3 regions of the Cellulosimicrobium sp. NPDC057127 genome follow, and region 3 is predicted to be linked to each of the others. Evidence: riboswitches for the same ligand, from Rfam matches in the RefSeq annotation. Region 3 holds a riboswitch; each other region holds the start of a gene.
What was found. A riboswitch is a leader RNA that binds a small molecule or an ion and turns the genes downstream of it on or off. The one in region 3 is predicted to bind S-adenosylmethionine.
Positions count from the first base shown of each region.

Region 1: linked by a shared signal. The riboswitch ahead of ACFTZA_RS06195 (methylenetetrahydrofolate reductase) and the one ahead of ACFTZA_RS00810 (aminotransferase class V-fold PLP-dependent enzyme) in region 3 are both predicted to bind S-adenosylmethionine.
Region 2: linked by a shared signal. The riboswitch ahead of ACFTZA_RS05395 (nucleotidyltransferase family protein) and the one ahead of ACFTZA_RS00810 (aminotransferase class V-fold PLP-dependent enzyme) in region 3 are both predicted to bind S-adenosylmethionine.

Region 1 covers NZ_JBHUUP010000004.1:261,396-267,193, reverse strand. Annotated here, with positions in the region: gene ACFTZA_RS06205 (hypothetical protein) at 1-246, shown strand, start outside; gene metE (5-methyltetrahydropteroyltriglutamate--homocysteine S-methyltransferase) at 336-2,879, opposite strand; gene ACFTZA_RS06195 (methylenetetrahydrofolate reductase) at 2,912-3,970, opposite strand; SAM riboswitch class I at 3,975-4,077, opposite strand; gene ACFTZA_RS06190 (hypothetical protein) at 4,270-5,798, shown strand, end outside.
Region 2 covers NZ_JBHUUP010000004.1:80,487-86,284, reverse strand. Annotated here, with positions in the region: gene ACFTZA_RS05415 (hypothetical protein) at 1-16, opposite strand, end outside; gene ACFTZA_RS05410 (VOC family protein) at 157-1,005, shown strand; gene ACFTZA_RS05405 (hypothetical protein) at 1,019-1,588, opposite strand; gene ACFTZA_RS05400 (histidine phosphatase family protein) at 1,663-2,355, opposite strand; SAM riboswitch class IV at 2,526-2,640, shown strand; gene ACFTZA_RS05395 (nucleotidyltransferase family protein) at 2,741-3,265, shown strand; gene ACFTZA_RS05390 (cobalamin-independent methionine synthase II family protein) at 3,544-4,752, shown strand; gene ACFTZA_RS05385 (alpha/beta fold hydrolase) at 4,853-5,719, shown strand; gene ACFTZA_RS05380 (saccharopine dehydrogenase family protein) at 5,721-5,798, opposite strand, start outside.
Region 3 covers NZ_JBHUUP010000001.1:186,492-192,289, reverse strand. Annotated here, with positions in the region: gene ACFTZA_RS00820 (MaoC/PaaZ C-terminal domain-containing protein) at 1-45, shown strand, start outside; gene ACFTZA_RS00815 (CsbD family protein) at 145-318, shown strand; gene ACFTZA_RS00810 (aminotransferase class V-fold PLP-dependent enzyme) at 425-1,825, opposite strand; SAM riboswitch class IV at 1,860-1,975, opposite strand; SAM riboswitch class I at 2,131-2,232, shown strand; gene ACFTZA_RS00805 (rhodanese-like domain-containing protein) at 2,238-2,744, shown strand; gene ACFTZA_RS00800 (O-succinylhomoserine sulfhydrylase) at 2,741-4,009, shown strand; gene ACFTZA_RS00795 (DUF6226 family protein) at 4,070-4,768, shown strand; gene ACFTZA_RS00790 (hypothetical protein) at 4,957-5,448, opposite strand; gene ACFTZA_RS00785 (hypothetical protein) at 5,445-5,660, opposite strand; gene recC (exodeoxyribonuclease V subunit gamma) at 5,795-5,798, shown strand, end outside.

The DNA of each region.
Region 1 (5,798 bases), on a different contig from region 3:
ACCAGCGAGCAGGCCGCCCACAGCCCCCTCCCCACCGGGACCGAGGGCCGTGACATCCCCGGCCACGCCGGTGCGGTGCTGCGCTTCGTCCTGACCTTCGCGCTCTTCGTCGGCGGGCTCGTGCTCATGGGCGCGGGCGCGTCGGACGCGGGCGCCGCCGCCCCGTGGCTCTTCGTGGGCGGCATCGCGTCGGCGACGCTCGCCTTCATGATCCCGATGATGGGCACCGGCTCGACCGAGCGCTGACCCGCGGATCACCGCGCCGCGGCGGTGAGCGCGACCGCGCGGCCGTGCCGAGGTCCTGACCCCCGGCACGGCCGCGCGCCGCGGACGGTCTACGCCGGGAGGGTGGCGCGCACCGCCCGTGCCGCCGCGACGAGGTGCTCGAGCGACGGCACCGTCTCCTCGTAGCGGCGCGTCTTCAGCCCGCAGTCCGGGTTGACCCACACGACGCGCGGGTCGATGGACCTCACCGCGAGCCCGAGGAGCTCCGTGACCTCCTCCACCGACGGCACGCGCGGGCTGTGGATGTCGTACACGCCCGGCCCGATCCCGCGGTGGTACCCGGCCGCGGCGAGCTCGGGCACGATCTCCATGCGGGACCGCGCGGCCTCGACCGACGTCACGTCGGCGTCGAGGCCGTCGATCGCGTCGACGACCTCGCCGAACTCCGAGTAGCACAGATGGGTGTGGACCTGCGTCGCCACGTCCACGCCCGACGTCGCGAGCCGGAACGAGCCCACGGCCCAGTCGAGGTACGCCGGCTGGTCCGCGCGCCGGAGGGGCAGCAGCTCGCGCAGCGCCGGCTCGTCGACCTGCACGACCCCGATCCCCGCGGCCTCCAGGTCGGCGATCTCGTCGCGCAGCGCGAGCCCGACCTGGACCGCGGTGTCGCCGAGCGGCTGGTCGTCGCGCACGAACGACCACGCGAGGATCGTCACCGGGCCGGTGAGCATGCCCTTGACGGGCTTGTCGGTGAGCGACGCCGTGTACGCCGACCACTCGACGGTGATGGGCTCCGGGCGCACGACGTCGCCCCACAGGACCGGCGGACGCACGCAGCGCGACCCGTACGACTGCACCCAGCCGTTCGCGGTGACGGCGAACCCGTCGAGGTGCTCGGCGAAGTACTGGACCATGTCGTTGCGCTCCGGCTCGCCGTGCACGAGCACGTCGAGGCCCAGCTCCTCCTGCAGCGCGACGACGCGCGCCACCTCCTCGCGCATGGCTGCCGTGTAGTCGGCGTCGGCGAGCTCGCCCTTCGTCCACTGCGCCCGGGCGCGGCGGATCTCCGGGGTCTGCGGGAACGAGCCGATGGTCGTCGTGGGCAGGGGCGGCAGGGCGAGGCGCCCGGCCTGGGCGGCGGCGCGCTCGGCGTACGGCTCGCGCGCGACGTCCGCGTCCGTCAGCGCGGCCGCCCGCTCGCGCACGGCCGGCACGACGACGCCGGTCGCCGTCGCGCGGGACGCGACGGCCGCGCTCGACGCGGCCAGCTCCTCGGCCACGGCGTCGCGCCCCGCGGTGAGCGCACGGGCGAGCGTCGCGACCTCGCCCACCTTCTGGTCGGCGAACGCGAGCCACTCGCGCAGGCGCGGGTCCAGCGCGGTGCGCGGCGCGCCCGGCGTCCCCGGCTCGGCGAACGTCTCGTCCTCGACGTCGTGCGGCACGTGCAGGAGCGACGTCGAGGTCCCGACGGCGAGCGCGCCGGCCCCGAGGCCGCGCACGGCGTCCACCACCTCGAGCCGCGCGGCCAGGTCCGCGCGCCAGACGTTGTGGCCGTCGACCACGCCCGCGACGAGCGTCTTCGTCGCCAGCCCGGACACGGTGCCGTCCGCGGCGGACCCCGTCGGCACCGCGCCCTTGACGAGGTCGACGGCGATCGCGTCGACGTCGGTCCGCGCAAGCAGGGCGAGCCCGTCCAGCGGCGCCGCACCCGTGCCCGCCCCCGCGTCGTCGGACGCCCGGCCCTGGAGCCCGCCGTACGGCGCGGCGACGAGGATCGCCGGGCGCACCCCGCCCGCCGAACCCGGGCTTGTGTGGCTCCCGGCGGCCTGCGTGCCGTCCAAGCCGGGGTTCGGCACAGGGCGGAGATCGGTCGCGAGCACGCGGTACGCCCGCTCCACCGCCGCGGCGAGGTCGGCGGGCGGCACGCCGACCGTGTCGGTGACGAGCACCGGCTCGTCGAGCTGCACCCACGGCGCGCCGGCCGCGGCGAGCGCGCGCAGCAGGTCGGCGTAGGCGGCGACGACGTCGTCGAGGCGGTCGAGCGGGCGGAACCCGGAGTCCGGGCCCACGGTGTCGTCCACCTTGGCGAGCGCGAGGAAGGTCACGGGCCCGACGACGACCGGCCGGGTCACGACGCCCGCCTCCTTCGCCTCGACGAACTCGCGCACGACGAGGTCGTCGACGAAGCGGACCGGGGTGTCCGGCCCGATCTCGGGGACGAGGTAGTGGTAGTTCGTGTCGAACCACTTGGTCATCTCGAGCGGCGCGTCCTCGCCCTGGCCGCGGGCCACGGTGAAGTAGCCGGACAGATCGAGACGACCGTCCGCGTCGGTGAGCGACGCGAACCGTGACGGGACGGCCCCGAGCGTCGCGACGACGTCGAGCACCTGGTCGTAGAAGGAGAACGAGCCGGGGACGGACGCGTCGTCGGCGTCGAGCCCGAGCTCGACGAGGCGCCGCACGGTCGCGAGGCGCAGCTCGCGTGCCGTGGACTCGAGCTCGTCGGCGCTCGTCCGCCCGGCCCAGAAGGCCTCCACGGCCTTCTTGAGCTCGCGGCGGCGCCCGATGCGCGGGTAGCCGAGGACGGTCCCGGCGGGGAACGGCACGGGCCCGTCGGCCGGGAAGTGGGTAGGGGAGGGTACGGAGACGGTCATGATCGATACCTCTTGCTGGTCCCGGGGACCGGTCAGACGGGGCTGCCGTGCGTGGCGGCGCCCGTCGTGGGCAGGGAGGTGCCGGTGACCCACGGCCCGCTGGCCAGGTCCGGGACGAGCGGGGACGGTACGGCGCCCGAGCTGTTCGGGCTCCCACCGTCGGTCCCGCGCGTCCCGCCGCCGAGGTGGACACCCTCGAGCAGGTCGAGTGCGGCGTGGTGCTTGTTGAACGTGTACACGTGCAGACCGGGGGCGCCGGCGTCGAGGACGCGCTGCGCGAGGTCGACCGAGTACGCGATCCCGTAGGCGTGCTGCGCCTGCGGGTCGGGCAGGGCGTCGAGCGCCTCCAGCAGGTGCCGGGGAGCGGGGACGCCCATGAGCTCCTCGACGCGGCGGAGCCGTCGTGGCTCCGTCGTGGGCAGCAGCCCGGCGAGGATCGGGATCGTCACGCCGGCCGCGCGGGCCTCGGCGACGAAGTCGGTGTACGACGACGCGTCGTAGAACAGCTGGGTGATCGCGAAGCTCGCGCCGGCCTGCTGCTTCTGCCACAGGCGGCGGACCTCCTGGGCGCGCGTCGTGCCGGCGGGCCGGTTGCCGTCGGGGAAGGTCGCGACGGCGATGGTCAGCGGCCGGGCCGCGCCGCGCAGGGCCGACGACGGGTTCGCCGCGCAGCGCGACGCCTCGACCTCGCGCAGCAGGGCGACGAGCTCGATGCTCGAGCGGACGCCGTCCGGCGCGGGCCGCCAGTCGGGCTGGTCCTTCGGCGGGTCGCCGCGTAGCGCGAGGAAGCTGCGCACGCCGGCGTCGAGGAAGTCGGCGATGACCTCCTCGACGTCCTCGCGCGACGCGCCCACGCACGTGAGGTGGGCGATCGGCAGCACGGGCGTGCCCTGGACCAGGCGCGCGATGACCTCGCGCGACGTCGCGCGGTCGGTGCCGGCGGCACCGTAGGTCACGGACACGAAGTCGGGGTGCGTCGCGACGAGCCGGCGCGCCGTCTCCCAGAACTTCGGCGCCGCGTCGGGGCGCCGGGGCGGCATGAGCTCGAACGACACGGTGGGACCGTGCGTGAAGGATGCCTCGTGGACCATAGTCACTCCATCGACCCTGGCGTTAGCACCTTTGTCCTCGGGAGGCTTCCGTCGGCGGGTTGCTGCGGTGTCGTCGAGCCAGGACTCTCGACCGCTCTGGATGGTTGCCCTCGATCGTAGAGGCGATCCGCCATGCGGTCGAGAGCGCCCGCCTGATGAGACGACGTGACGACGGGTGAGATGCGGCAGGCCCGAGTTCCCGCGGGAGCGGGCGCCCTGCCCCCGCTCCCGCGGTCGGCGGGCGTCCTGCCCCCCCACGGGTTACGGTCGGTCCGATCCTGCGACGGAGGTGCCGACCCGTGCCGAACCGCTCGTCCCGCGCCCCGCGCGCGTCACGTCCGATCGTCGTCCTCGGAGCAGCGCTGCTCGCCGTCGCGCTCCTCGTCGCACTCGTCGTGCCCGCCGGCAGGTCCGCGGCCGCGCAGGTCGAGACGGGACGCCTCTCGCTGTTCAAGCGGATCGAGAACCTCGACACCGGCTCGTCCGAGGGCCGGCGCGAGCTGTGGACGATGCACGCGCGGAACCTCGACACCGGGCAGGTGATCGAGGGGGACGGGCTCAACGGCGTCCAGTCCCTCGAGGTGCCGGCGGGGACTTACCGCATCTGGGAGTCCGGCGGCGTCGACGGCTACCGGTTCCAGAGCTGGAGCTGCGGGGGCGACGACATCCTCGACCCGACGCCCGAGGTCGTCGTCCCCCCGGGCGGCACGCTGACCTGCACGGTCGACAACGAGGCGATCTTCCCGACGCTCACGCTCGTCAAGGACGTCGTGGGCGGGACGGCGTCGCCCGAGGACTGGACCCTGCGCGCGCAGGGGCCCTCCGCGATCGCGGGTCCCTCGGGCTCCGACGCCGTGACGCGCCAGGAGGTCCGCATCGGGCAGTACACGCTCTCCGAGGAGGGCGGTCCCGACGGCTACCGCAGCGACGGGTGGGCGTGCGACGGCGCCGACCTCGCCGGCGACGTCGTGACGATCGACCTCGCGGCCTCGGTGACGTGCACGGTGACGAACGTCGGACCGGTCGCGCCGACCGCGCCGACGCTGACCCTGGTCAAGGACGTCGTCGGGGGCCCGGCGTCCCCGGGGGACTGGACGCTCGCCGCGGCCGGCCCGCAGACGCTCTCCGGGACGACGGGCTCGGCCGACGTCACGGCCGTCGAGGTCGCGACCGGGACGTACGCGCTGACGGAGGACGGCCCGCCCGGGTACGACGTCGCGTGGGCGTGCACGGGGGCGGCCGCCGGCGACGGCTCGGGAGGCGCGGTCACGGTCGCCGAGGGCGAGGACGTCGTGTGCACGGCGACGAACACGTGGACCGGCGCGACGCTCACGCTCGCCAAGCTGCTCGAGGGCGAGCGGTTCGCCGTGCCGGAGCACTGGACGCTCACCGCGACCGGCGCGGCGACGACGGTCAGCGGGCCGTCCGGGTCGGACGCCGTCACGGACGCGTACGTCCCCGCGGGTGACTACACGCTCGCCGAGGACGGCTGGAGCGGCTTCGCCGCCGGTCCGTGGGAGTGCACGGGCGCGACGGTGACGGGCGACGTCGTCGCCGTGCCCGAGGGCGGCGACGTCACGTGCACGATCACCAACACGCCGCTGCCGTCCCTGCTCACGCTCGTCAAGGAGGTCGACGGCGGGCCCGCGGCCCCGGAGGACTGGACGCTGTCGGCGACCGGGCCGGGACCGGACGGGGCCGACGCGACGATCTCGGGGCCGTCCGGCAGCACCGCGGTGACCCAGGTCGACGTCGGCGAGGGCGTGCACGCGCTCGCCGAGTCCGGAGGACCGCCGGGCTACGAGCAGGGCGCGTGGGAGTGCGTCGG
Region 2 (5,798 bases), on a different contig from region 3:
CCAGGAAGGCCCACATGGTCGTCCTCCGATCGGTGACGGTGCTCCGACCTCCGACGCTAGGACGAAGCGGGCCCGCTCGCGCGACGGGGTCTTGCGCACCGGGCGCGGCCGGCGAAGAGTGGGGCCGGACCCGCAGGCACGGCGGACGGAGGCACGATGACGGCCGAACGAGCAGGTGCGCAGCCGGGCGGGCGGCCCGGTCCGCGGACGTACCCGCACGGCGTCCCGTGCTGGGTGAGCACCGAGCAGCCCGACCTCGACGCGGCGCTCGGCTTCTACCGGTCGCTGTTCGGGTGGGAGTACGAGGAACGGCACGGCTTCGGCGGCCGCTACGTCGTCGCGTCGCTCGGCGGGCTCGCCGTCGCGGGGATCGGCGCGGGGGACCGGTCGCCGGAGTGGGCCACGTACGTGGCGGTCGACGACGTCCACGCCTCCGCGCGGGGCGTGCCCGACCTCGACGGCGCGGTCCTCGACGGCCCGCGCGAGGTCGGCGACGCCGGGGAGGTCGCCGTCGTGCGGGACCCGCAGGGCGCGACCTTCCGGCTCTGGCAGGCCGGCGAGCTGCTCGGGGCGCAGCGTGTGAACGAGCCGGGCACGTGGAACTTCAGCAACCTCCGCACGCCCGACCCGGAGCACGCCCTGCACTTCTACGGGCCGCTGCTCGGGTGGGAGGTCGGTCCGGACCTCGGCGCCGGGATGGCGCGCGTGGCCGGGTACGGCGACCACCTCGCGCGCACGGTCGACCCGCAGATCCACGAGCGGCAGGCGTTCGTCCCGCCCGGCTTCGCGGACGTCGTCGCGGGCGTCGAGCGCGACCGGGGTCCCGCCCGGTTCTCCGTCGTCTTCGCCGTAGCGGAGCGGGACGCGGCGGCCGAGCGGGCGGAGCGCGCCGGCGGCACCGTCGAGGCGACGTCCGAGTCGCCGTGGACGCGCGAGGCGGTCGTCCGCGACCCGCAGGGCGCGGAGCTCGTCCTGTCCGAGTTCGCGCCGCAGGGCCAGCCGTAGCCGTCGGGTCGCGTCACGCCCGGGCGGCGGCGGGGTGGGGGAGCGCGTGCGAGAGCAGCAGCTTGAGCACCAGCAGCGGCCCGACCCAGGCGACCCACGGCTCGGGAGCGAGCGCCGTCGTGAGGAGGGCGACGAGCACCGCGGCGGCGGCGAACGCGACGGGCGCGCGGACGGCGTCGGGCACCAGGACCGTCAGGACCACCGCGGCGAGGACGCCGGCGTAGGTGACGACCGCCGTCGGCCACGGCAGGTCGGGCACGAGCGCGGCGACGACGAGCGGGTGCACGTGGACCGCCGTGAAGACGACGACGCGGTGGCGCGGAGTGCCCGGTGCGTGGAAGCGGCGCGAGCCGGACGCGGTCGCGTTGACCACGACCCCGCCGAAGAGGTCGAAGCCCACGAGCGTGAGCAGCGCGACCTGCCAGACGTCGAGGTCGGCGCGGAGCGCCAGCACGAGGGCGAGGACGCCGCCCACGAGCGCGGTGCCGTACCCGAGCGCGCGCTCGGTGCGCGTCGCGTCCGGTGCGGTCAGCGCGGCGTCGAGGCGGTCCAGGACCGTCGTGCGTGGCGTCGCCGTGGTCATCGTCGTCCTCCCGGCTCGGGCTGTGCTGCGCCCCCGAGGGTAGCGGCGCGGGCGCCCGGACGGCAGGGCCGAGGTCAGCCCTGCGCGACCGCGACCGGCGCGACGTCGTGCGGGACGGGGGCCGGGCGTGCCGCGACCGAGCCGTGCCCGGCGACGTCGATCCCCGCGGCCACGACGGTGGCGCGCCCGTCGGTGACCTCGACCGTCGACACCGACGCGTTCGGCAGCGCGACGAGGCGTGACGGGTCGATCGTCGCGAGGTAGGCGCCGAGCGTCAGTCCGTGCCCGACGACGAGCACCTGCCGGTCCTCCGCCGCACCCGGGCCGGCCGCGTCGTCGTGCGCGGCCACGATGCGCGCGAAGACGCCACGCACGCGGGCCATGAAGTCGGCGCCGGGCTCGCCGCCGCCCACTCCCGGGTGGGTGCCGGCCAGCACGGCGGGGACGAGGTCCGTCCAGGACTCGACGGCGTCGAGCTCGTGCTCCGGGCGTCGCTCGTAGCTGCCGAACGACAGCTCGCGCAGGTCGTGGTCGACCGTCATCGGCAGGTCGGGGTGATGGCGCAGGATCTCCATCGCCGTGAGGACCGCCCGGCCCTGCGGGGAGCAGTAGACGGCGTCGAAGTCGTGGAGCGCGAGGTGCTGCGCCGTGACGCGGACGCCGGCGCGTCCCGTGCGCGTGAGCGGGGAGTCGCACGCGCCCTGCAGGTGCCGGCGCGCGTTGAGGACGGTCTGCCCGTGGCGGACGAGCGTGATCGTGAGGGTCATCGTCGCTGTGCCCTTCCGGTGGTCCCGGCTGTGTCCGCGCTCGACGCTAGGCCCGGCAGGTGACCGGACGGCGTCGGGCAGGAGTCCGGCAGACGTCCGGCGGGCGTCCGGTGGGGTCGCGCAGGTGCGCGCTTGCCGTGCGTCCGCGCGGTCGTGTAGACATCGGGGCAGGTCACGAGTGGCCGGCGAGACGCCCTCCGCGTGCCGGTCCGGCAACCGCGCCCCTCGCGCACGGTGCCCCAGGGGGAAGACCGGCCCCGGCCACGGCCGCGGGATGCGCGAGGTCGACGTCTGCCGGCGTCGCGCGAGCAGGGCCTGGCGGTCTCACCACGTCCGCTGCCCCCGACGACCCGAAGTGATAGCATCTGCTATCGGAGGTGGCTTGATGAGCGCTGTCGAGGACGCATTCGCCCGGTATCTGGAGGGTGCGGGTGCCCGTGCGGACACGATGCGCGCAGAGGCCGGTGCGACGCTGGAGCGCGCCGTCCGCCAGGCGCACGACCTCGGCTGGAGCCAGCGCCGAACCGCGGTGGCACTCGGTCGCAGCCAGCCGGAGGTCAAGCGTCTGCTCGACCGAGCTCTCTCGCATGAAGGCCCCCGCCCGTCGCAGGAGCACAGGCACGGCTCGGTACTCGACGACGTGCTGCGCGTCAAGAGGGACGAGGTCGTCGAGGCGGCAGCTCGCCACGGTGCCCGGCACGTGCGCGTGTTCGGCTCGGTCGCCGCCGGTGGCGAGAGGCCGGACTCCGACGTCGATCTGCTCGTCGACCTCGACGACAGGGTCGGGCTCTTCGGGCTTGGCGCCCTCCAGGCGGAGCTCGAGCAGATACTGGGTCGCCCGGTCGACGTCGTACCGGAGCGCACCTTGCGTGATGCGGTGCGCGCGACCATCGAGGCGATCCCGCTGTGAGAAGGAGTGACGGCGACCACGCCCTTGAGGCGCTGGAGCATCTGGCCGTGCTCGTGCATCACGTCGAAGAAGGATCATGGACGCAGCAGGTGGTCGTCGACGCCGTGCGGCCGGAGAGCGTGATGCCGACGGGTAGGTTCCGTCGAGAGTGGCGATCGGTCGACATGTGAGGCGCACGCGCTCCCGCATGGTGGCCGCGAACGTCCCGACGGCGTGCCGGCGTGTGACGATCGGGGTCGCGCCCGGACGGGCGCGGTGACGTGACGAGAGGCAGGGCCGTGCGCCGCAACGAGGACCGTATCCAGACCACCCACGCGGGCTCGCTCCCGCGCACGCCCGAGCTGCTCGCGGCCAACGCGGCGCGCGAGGCAGGCGACGGGAACGGCGACTTCGACGCGCTGCTGCGCGACGCCGTCGTGGACGTGGTGGAGCGGCAGCGGCGCGCGGGCATCACGCTCGTGGGCGACGGCGAGTACGGCAAGTCGATGTCGTCGCCGATGGACTACGGCGCGTGGTGGTCGTACTCGTTCCAGCGCACTGGCGGGCTGGAGCTCGACACGGACGCCGCGTGGGTGCTGGCCGACGTGCAGTCCGCGCCCGGCGACGTGCGCCTCACCGGGTTCGGCAACCGCCGTGACCAGGCGCGGTTCCGCGAGGCGTACACGGACCCGACGTCGGGCATCTTCGCGGGCGAGGGTCCCGGGGCCTTCCCCAAGGTGACGGGCCCGCTGACGTACACCGGGCAGGCCGCCGTCGCGCAGGACGCCGCGAACCTGCGCGCGGCCGCCGACGCCGCGGGCGTGCAGGACGCGTTCGTCACCGCGATCGCACCCGGCTCGGCGACGCGCATCGCCAACGAGCACTACGCGACCCACGAGGAGTACGCGTACGCGTGGGCGGACGTGCTGCGCGAGGAGTACCTCGCGATCGTCGACGCCGGCCTCGTCGTCCAGATCGACGACCCGGGTCTCGCGGAGTCCTGGGACCAGGTCACGCCCGAGCCGACCGTCGAGGACTACCTCGCCTTCTCCCGGGTGCACGTCGAGGCGCTCAACCACGCGCTGCGCGGCATCCCCGAGGACCGCGTGCGGTACCACCTGTGCTGGGGCTCGTGGCACGGTCCGCACACGACCGACCTGCCGATGCAGGACGTCGTCGGCCTCATGCTCGAGATCAACGCGTCGGCGTACTCGTTCGAGGCCGCGAACGTGCGCCACGAGCACGAGTACCGGGTGTGGGACGACGTCGCGCTGCCCGAGGGCAAGCTCCTGCTGCCGGGCGTGGTCTCGCACGCGACGAAAGTCGTCGAGCACCCCGAGCTCGTCGCCGAGCGCATCGAGCGGTTCGCGACGCGCGTGGGGCGCGAGAACGTCGTCGCCTCGACCGACTGCGGGCTCGGCGGGCGCGTGCACCCGCAGATCGCGTGGGCGAAGCTCGAGTCGCTCGCGCAGGGCGCCGAGATCGCCACACGCCGCCTCTGGAGCTGACGGCTCCGCGCGGCACCGATGAGTCCCGGTCGGCTCCGCAGTCGTCGTCCTCGTGGAGGAACCGCCCGCACCCGGGCGGGACGACGACGCGGAGGCGACCATGAGCGAGCGCAAGACCTACACCCTGGACGTGCCGGGTGCCGTCCTCACCTACGACGTGAACGAGCCGGCGACGGCGAGCGACCTGCCGCCGCTCGTCGTCATGGGGTCGCCCATGGGGGCGTCGGGCTTCGAGCAGCTCGTCGCGCTGCTCGACGACCGCACGGTGATCACGTACGACCCGCGCGGCGCGGAGCGCAGCACCCTCGCGCCCGGGGGCGAGGTGACCATGCCGGGCCACGCGGACGACCTGCACCGGATCGTCCAGGCGCTCGGACTGGGCACCGTGGACGTGTTCGGGTCGAGCGGCGGCGGCATCGTCGGGCTCTCGTGGATCGAGCAGCACCCGGCCGCGATCGGCACGTTCGTGTCGCACGAGCCGCCGGTCACGGCGCTGCTCGAGGACCGCGAGGTCGCCGACGCCGCCGAGCTCGACATCGTCGACACGTACCACCGCGAGGGCTACGGCCCCGCGATGGCGAAGTTCATCGCGCTGGTGAGCCACGTCGGGCCGCTCCCGGCCGACTACCTCGACCGGCCGGCGCCGGACCCGGCGCAGTTCGGCATGCCCACCGAGGACGACGGGTCGCGCGACGACCTCCTGCTCTCGGGCAACCTCAAGGCCCAGCCCGAGTACGCCCCCGACGTCGAGGCGCTGCGGTCGTCGGGCGTGCGCATCGTGCCCGCGGTCAGCGAGCGCGGCGAGGGGACGCTCGCGTGGCGCGGAGGTGCGGCGCTCGCCGCGCAGCTGGGCGTCGACGCGGTGAGGTTCCCCGGCGACCACGGCGGCTTCATGCGCAACGACTGGGCGCCCGACAACGACCCGGCGGCCTTCGCCGCGCGCCTGCGCGAGGTGCTCGCCGGCTGATTCAGGCGCGGTGGACGACGACCCCGGCCCGCTGCACGAGCTCGAGCAGCCCGCCGAGGCCGAACGCCTCGACCGGGCC
Region 3 (5,798 bases):
ACCGGCCGGCTCCACCTGTCGGGGCGCATCACGCCACGTCGGTGACGTCTCCCCACGTCGGCGTGCCTCTCGAGGACGTTCCACCACGTGCGTGGAGGGAGCCACGTGCCTAGGGTCGAGACGTACCGACGAGAGGAGCACCTCATGGGTCTCGGAGACAAGATCGAGCACGGCGCCGAAGAGGCGAAGGGCAAGCTCAAGGAGGGCGCCGGCAAGGCGACGGACGACGAGCGCCTCGAGTCGGAGGGTCACGGCGACCAGGCCAAGGCCAACCTCAAGCAGGCCGGCGACGACGTCCGCGACGCCTTCAAGAAGTAGCCCACGGCACTCACGCCGCCACGACGCAGCAGAGGGCCCCGCCGTCCACGGCGGGGCCCTCGTCGTGTCCGGGCGGTCGCGCGTCGAGCCCGGGCCGCCGGTTCGGTCAGTCGGCCGGGCCGCACCCCGCGGCATCGGCGAGGAATCCTGCCGCGGCGGTCGCGAACAGTCCTTCGAGCCCCGATCCCGCGGGCACGGGACGCGGGTCGTCGACGACGGTCCAGCACCCGTCGACCACCGCGTACCGGACGGACGGCCCGTGCTCGACGTACGCGCGCACTCCCGCGACGAGGCGCGCGACCTCGGCACCGGTGGTGCCCACGCCGACGGACGCGCGGATCGCACCGGCGTCGTACCCGAGGCGGGCGAGCAGCGGGTGGGCGCAGAACCGGCCGTCGCGCACACCGATGCCGTGCTCCGCGGACAGGTAGGCCGCGACGAGGCCCGGGTCGTGACCGGTCACGGAGAACGTCACGACGCCGACGGGGTCGGCCGCGTCCGGCCACACCGTCACGACCCGCACGCCGTCGATCTCCGCGAGCCCGTCGACGAGCGCGGCGCGCAGCGCGGACTCGTGGGCGTGCAGGTCCGCGGGGTCGATCGTCGCGAGCGCGTCGCACGCGGCCGCGAGCGCCACCGCACCCACGACGTTCGGCGAGCCCGCCTCGTGCCGGGCGGGCGCCGCCTGCCACTGGGTGCCGTCGACGCGCACCTGGCGCACCGCGCCTCCGCCCGCGAGGTACGGCGTGCCGGCGTCGAGCCAGTCGCGGCGCCCGACCAGCGCACCCGCGCCGAACGGCGCGTACGTCTTGTGGCCGGAGAACGCGACGTAGTCCGCGCCGGTCCCCGCGAGGGAGAAGCCGCGGTGCGGGACGAGCTGGGCGCCGTCGAGCACGACGCGCGTGCCGGCGTCGTGCGCGATCCGCACCACCTCGGCGACGGGCAGCGCCTCGCCGGTGACGTTCGACGCCCCGGTCACGGCGAGCAGGGCGTAGTCGAGGCGGCCGAGCTCGGTGCGCAGGCCGGAGAGCGACTCGGCCACGCTCGTGCCTCCGGCGAGGACGGTCGCCCCGCCCGCGCGCTGCCAGGGCAGGAGGTTGGCGTGGTGCTCGACGTCGAGGACGAGCACACGGCCGGGAGTGCCGTCCGGGTTCTCGGGCACGCAGCCCGCGAGGAGGTTGAGCGAGTCGGTGGTGTTGCGCGTGACGACCGTGACGTCGTCGCCGCGGGCGCCGACGAACGCCCCGATCCGCGCGCGGGCCGCCTCGTACAGGGCGGTCGAGACCTGCGACAGGTAGCCGGCGCCGCGGTGCACGCTCGCGTAGAGGGGCAGCACCTCGGTGACGCGGTCGGCGACGGCGCGCAGGGCGGGCGCCGACGCGGCGACGTCGAGGTTGGCGTACGGGACGCTGCGCCCGTCGACGAGCGGGACGAGCGTGTCGCTGCCGACGACGGGCAGCAGCGCGGGCGTGTCGGTCGTACAGGTGGTGTCGGCGAGAGCGGTCACGGCACGGTCCTCCGATGTCGGGTCGGGGAGGTGCTCCCCGCGCTTGCCGCGCACCGGTCGGCGTGCGGCCTGGTCGTCACCCGGGGCACCCCGCCGCGAGAGGAGGGTTGCCGGCCAGCAAACCGGGGTTTCGCGCTGGCACTCATGACCTGCGCACCAGGATGAGCGAGGCTCGGAGACGCGTCAAGGACTGGGCAGCGTGTCTCACATCGCGAGCGGCGGGCTGTTCACCGCCCGGTGTCGACATGCGCCCACGTGTCGAGACGGCTGTCCCACCCGCTGGTCGGCGTGCCGTACGATCCGAGGAACCATCCGGAGCGGCCGAGTGACGTGGCACGTCGACGCCGCAGCAACCCCCCGTGTCGTCCAAGCACGGGCGAGGGTGCTACTGCCACGATCGATGGAGGACACCATGAGCAACCCCGCACCCCGCCGCACCTCGCTGCCCGAGGCCCGGCCCGCCGCCGGCTACGCCGGCGACATCGACCCCCAGCAGGCGTTCGACCTGCTCGCCGACGACCCGCGCGCGGTCCTCGTCGACGTCCGCACCGAGGGCGAGTGGCGCACCATCGGCGTTCCCGACGTCGCCGACCTCGGCCACGACGTCGTGTTCGACGAGTGGGTCACGCCCCTCGGGCCCAACCCGGCGTTCCTCGACCGCCTCGCCGACGCCGGCCTCACGCCGGGCGACGAGCGACCCGTCGTCTTCCTGTGCCGGTCCGGCCAGCGTTCGATCGGTGCCGCGCGCGCCGCGACCGCCGCCGGGATCGGGCCGTCGTACAACGTCGTCGAGGGCTTCGAGGGCGCGCAGGGGTTCTCCGGAGCGCGCGACGTCGAGGGCTGGAAGGTCCGCGGCCTGCCCGTCACCACGTACGACGCCGCCCAGGCCGGTACCGCGGACGGCGAGGCCGCGCGATGAGCCCGGCGGACGGCGTCGGGCACGAGGTGCCGGGCGGGGTGCCGGGCGGCTCTGGCCGCAAGCCGCTGCCCGCGACCGCGCGGCCTGCGACGCTCGCGGTGCGCGGCGGCAACGCGCGCACGGACTTCCAGGAGACGTCCGAGGCGCTGTTCCTCACCCAGGGGTACACGTACGACCGCGCCGCCGACGCCGAGGCGGCGTTCAAGGGCGAGGTCGACCGGTTCGTCTACTCGCGCTACGGCAACCCGACCGTGCACACGTTCACCGAGCGGCTGCGCCTCATCGAGGGCGCCGAGGCGTGCCACGCGACCGCGTCGGGCATGTCGGCCGTGTTCACGTCGCTCGCGGCGCTCGCGCGGTCCGGGTCGCGCATCGTCGCGGCACGTGCGCTGTTCGGGTCGAGCATCGTGATCTTCGACGAGATCTTCGCGAAGTGGGGCGTGCGGACCGACTACGTCGACGGGCACGTGCTCTCCCAGTGGGAAGAGGCGCTCGCGACGCCCGCGGACGTCGTGTTCTTCGAGACGCCGTCCAATCCCATGCAGGACATCGTCGACGTGCGGCGCGTGAGTGAGCTCGCGCACGCCGCGGGCGCCGTCGTCGTGCTCGACAACGTGTTCGCGACGCCGCTGCTGCAGAAGCCGCTCGAGCTCGGCGCGGACGTCGTCGTGTACTCGGCGACGAAGCACATCGACGGTCAGGGCCGCGTCCTGGGCGGGGCCATCCTCGGCAGCGAGGAGTACGTCGGTGGGCCCGTGCAGACCCTCATCCGCAACACCGGGCCGACGCTGTCGGCGTTCAACGCGTGGGTGCTGCTCAAGGGTCTCGAGACGATGCCCGTGCGCGTCGCCGCGCAGAACGCGAACGCGGAGCGGGTGGCGCGGGCGCTCGAGGAGCTGCCGGGGCTGGCGCGCGTGCGCTACCCGTTCCTCGACTCGCACCCGCAGACGGAGCTCGCGCGCTCGCAGCAGTCCGGCGGCGGCACCGTCGTGACGTTCGACCTCGCCGTGCCCGGAGGGACCGACCCCGAGACGGCCAAGAAGAGAGCGTTCGCGTTCCTCGACGCGCTCCAGGTCGTCGACATCTCCAACAACCTCGGCGACGCGAAGTCGCTCGTCACGCACCCCGCGACGACGACGCACCGCAAGCTCGGGCCCGAGGGCCGCGCGGCCGTCGGGATCGCGGAGACGACCGTGCGGCTGTCGGTGGGGCTCGAGGACCCGCTCGACGTGATCGAGGACGTGGAGCAGGCGCTGCACGCCTGAGCGTCGCCCGCGGGGAGAATCCTCGTGCCCGACGGCGCGCGGTCGGCCTAGCCTGACGACGTGCCCGCCTACGTCCGCCCGCCGATCCCGCGTCAGGTGTACCACGACGCCGACGGGCGGCCGTACGAGTACGGCGAGCGCTGGACGGACCTCGACGGCCCGCCCGAGGACACGTACTCGGTGAGCGCCCACCCGGAACGGTTCGCGCCGGTCGTCGACGTCGCCGACGCGCTCGTGGCGCACCTCGAGGCGACGTACGACGTCGCGGTCGCGAGCGCCGACCTGCGTGGTCTGGACGTGTCCGCGCACACCGCTGAGGAACCGGCGCACCCGCTGCTCGCGGGGATCCGGCACCTCGCCCAACCCGCCGAGCGGGTCGTGCGGCTCGTACCCGCCGCGGACGACGCGGCACCGCTGACGGTCGTCGTCACCGGACTCCCGGGAGTGCAGGTGCTCGCCGGGGCGCTGCACGAGGAGTCGTTCCCCGCGTGCGGGTGCGACGCGTGCGACGACTCCGCCGAGTCCGAGGCGGAACGGATCGAGCACCTCGTCCTCGCGGTGGCCACCGGCCGCTTCGCGGAGGGGATCCGGCGCGCGTGGGACGACCCGCGCACCGCATGGGTCCGGCATGTGACCTGGTCCGACGACGACACTCGTGCTGGCGAGGGTCGACGCAGCCGCCGCGGTCTCGCGCCCGCCCGCCGACGTCTCGCCGGGCTCCCCGACGGCCGCTGGAGCCCCTGGCCGACGCGCGCCTGACCCGATGATCGAGGAGATCACCTGTTCCCGGTCAGCTCCGGGGCTCCAGCGCGGTCGGATCGCTCCGGCGGCATGCGTCGAACTCTCGGAGCCAGTCCTCGAAGTCGTCGATGCCGAAGAGGTCGTACCCGTGCGATGAGGGATCTTCCACGAAGGTCAGACGCCGACGATGCACCGCGTCCGACTTGTCAGTGACTCGCCCCGCCGAGTCCTCCGTCCGCCACGACGACGTCCGTCGGACGGTCGCCGTGCTGCTCCACGTGGTCGAGCACCAGGACGAGCTCGGCGGGGAGCAGCTCGAACCACAGGGAGGTGCCGGTGTCGTCGGCGTTCCAGATGGACCTCCACGAGGCGTCGTACCCGGTCCCGCAGATCGTGTACGGAGCGACCGCGAGCGCCAGACCGAGCTCTCGGTCGTCACGCGGATCGAGCTCCACGGCGATGCCGGGCTCCCACCCGAGCCGTCGCGCGATCCGGCCCTGCCGCGCGACCCGGAGATCGTCGAGCTCCTGCACGGCCACCACCGCCTCCGCCGGCCACGGCTCATCGGAGTGCACGTCGACCTGGAGCTTCGTGATCCGCGCCCGCTGCGCGAGCAGCGCCCCTCGGCACAGGGCGGCGACCGTCGCCGGGCTCGCGCCGTCGCGAGCCGTGTACGGGGTCGTCGCCCGGGACCTCATCGGCGCGTGCCGTCCTCGATCGGGGGAAGTCGCGGGACGTCGTCGGGCACGCGGGGCGCGAAGCAGAGGTCGTCGCCGGCGTGCGCGCGGCCCGCGAAGGTCGCCACGGCCGCCTGGGCTCGCGCGACCGACGCCCCGCTCCACTGTCCTGCGCACAGTCGTCCCAGCACCGCCCGTTCGGCCGGGGTGCGCGGGCGCGTCGGCTCCATCACGCCGACACCGTAGCGCCGGAGCACCACCTGTGGACCGCGGTTCGACCGTGTCGGACGGACCTCGTAGCCTCCTCGTAACGCCCGGCCGACCGGCCGGTCGTGGCTGTCGTCCCTGGGGGTCCTCCTTGCTGCACGTGC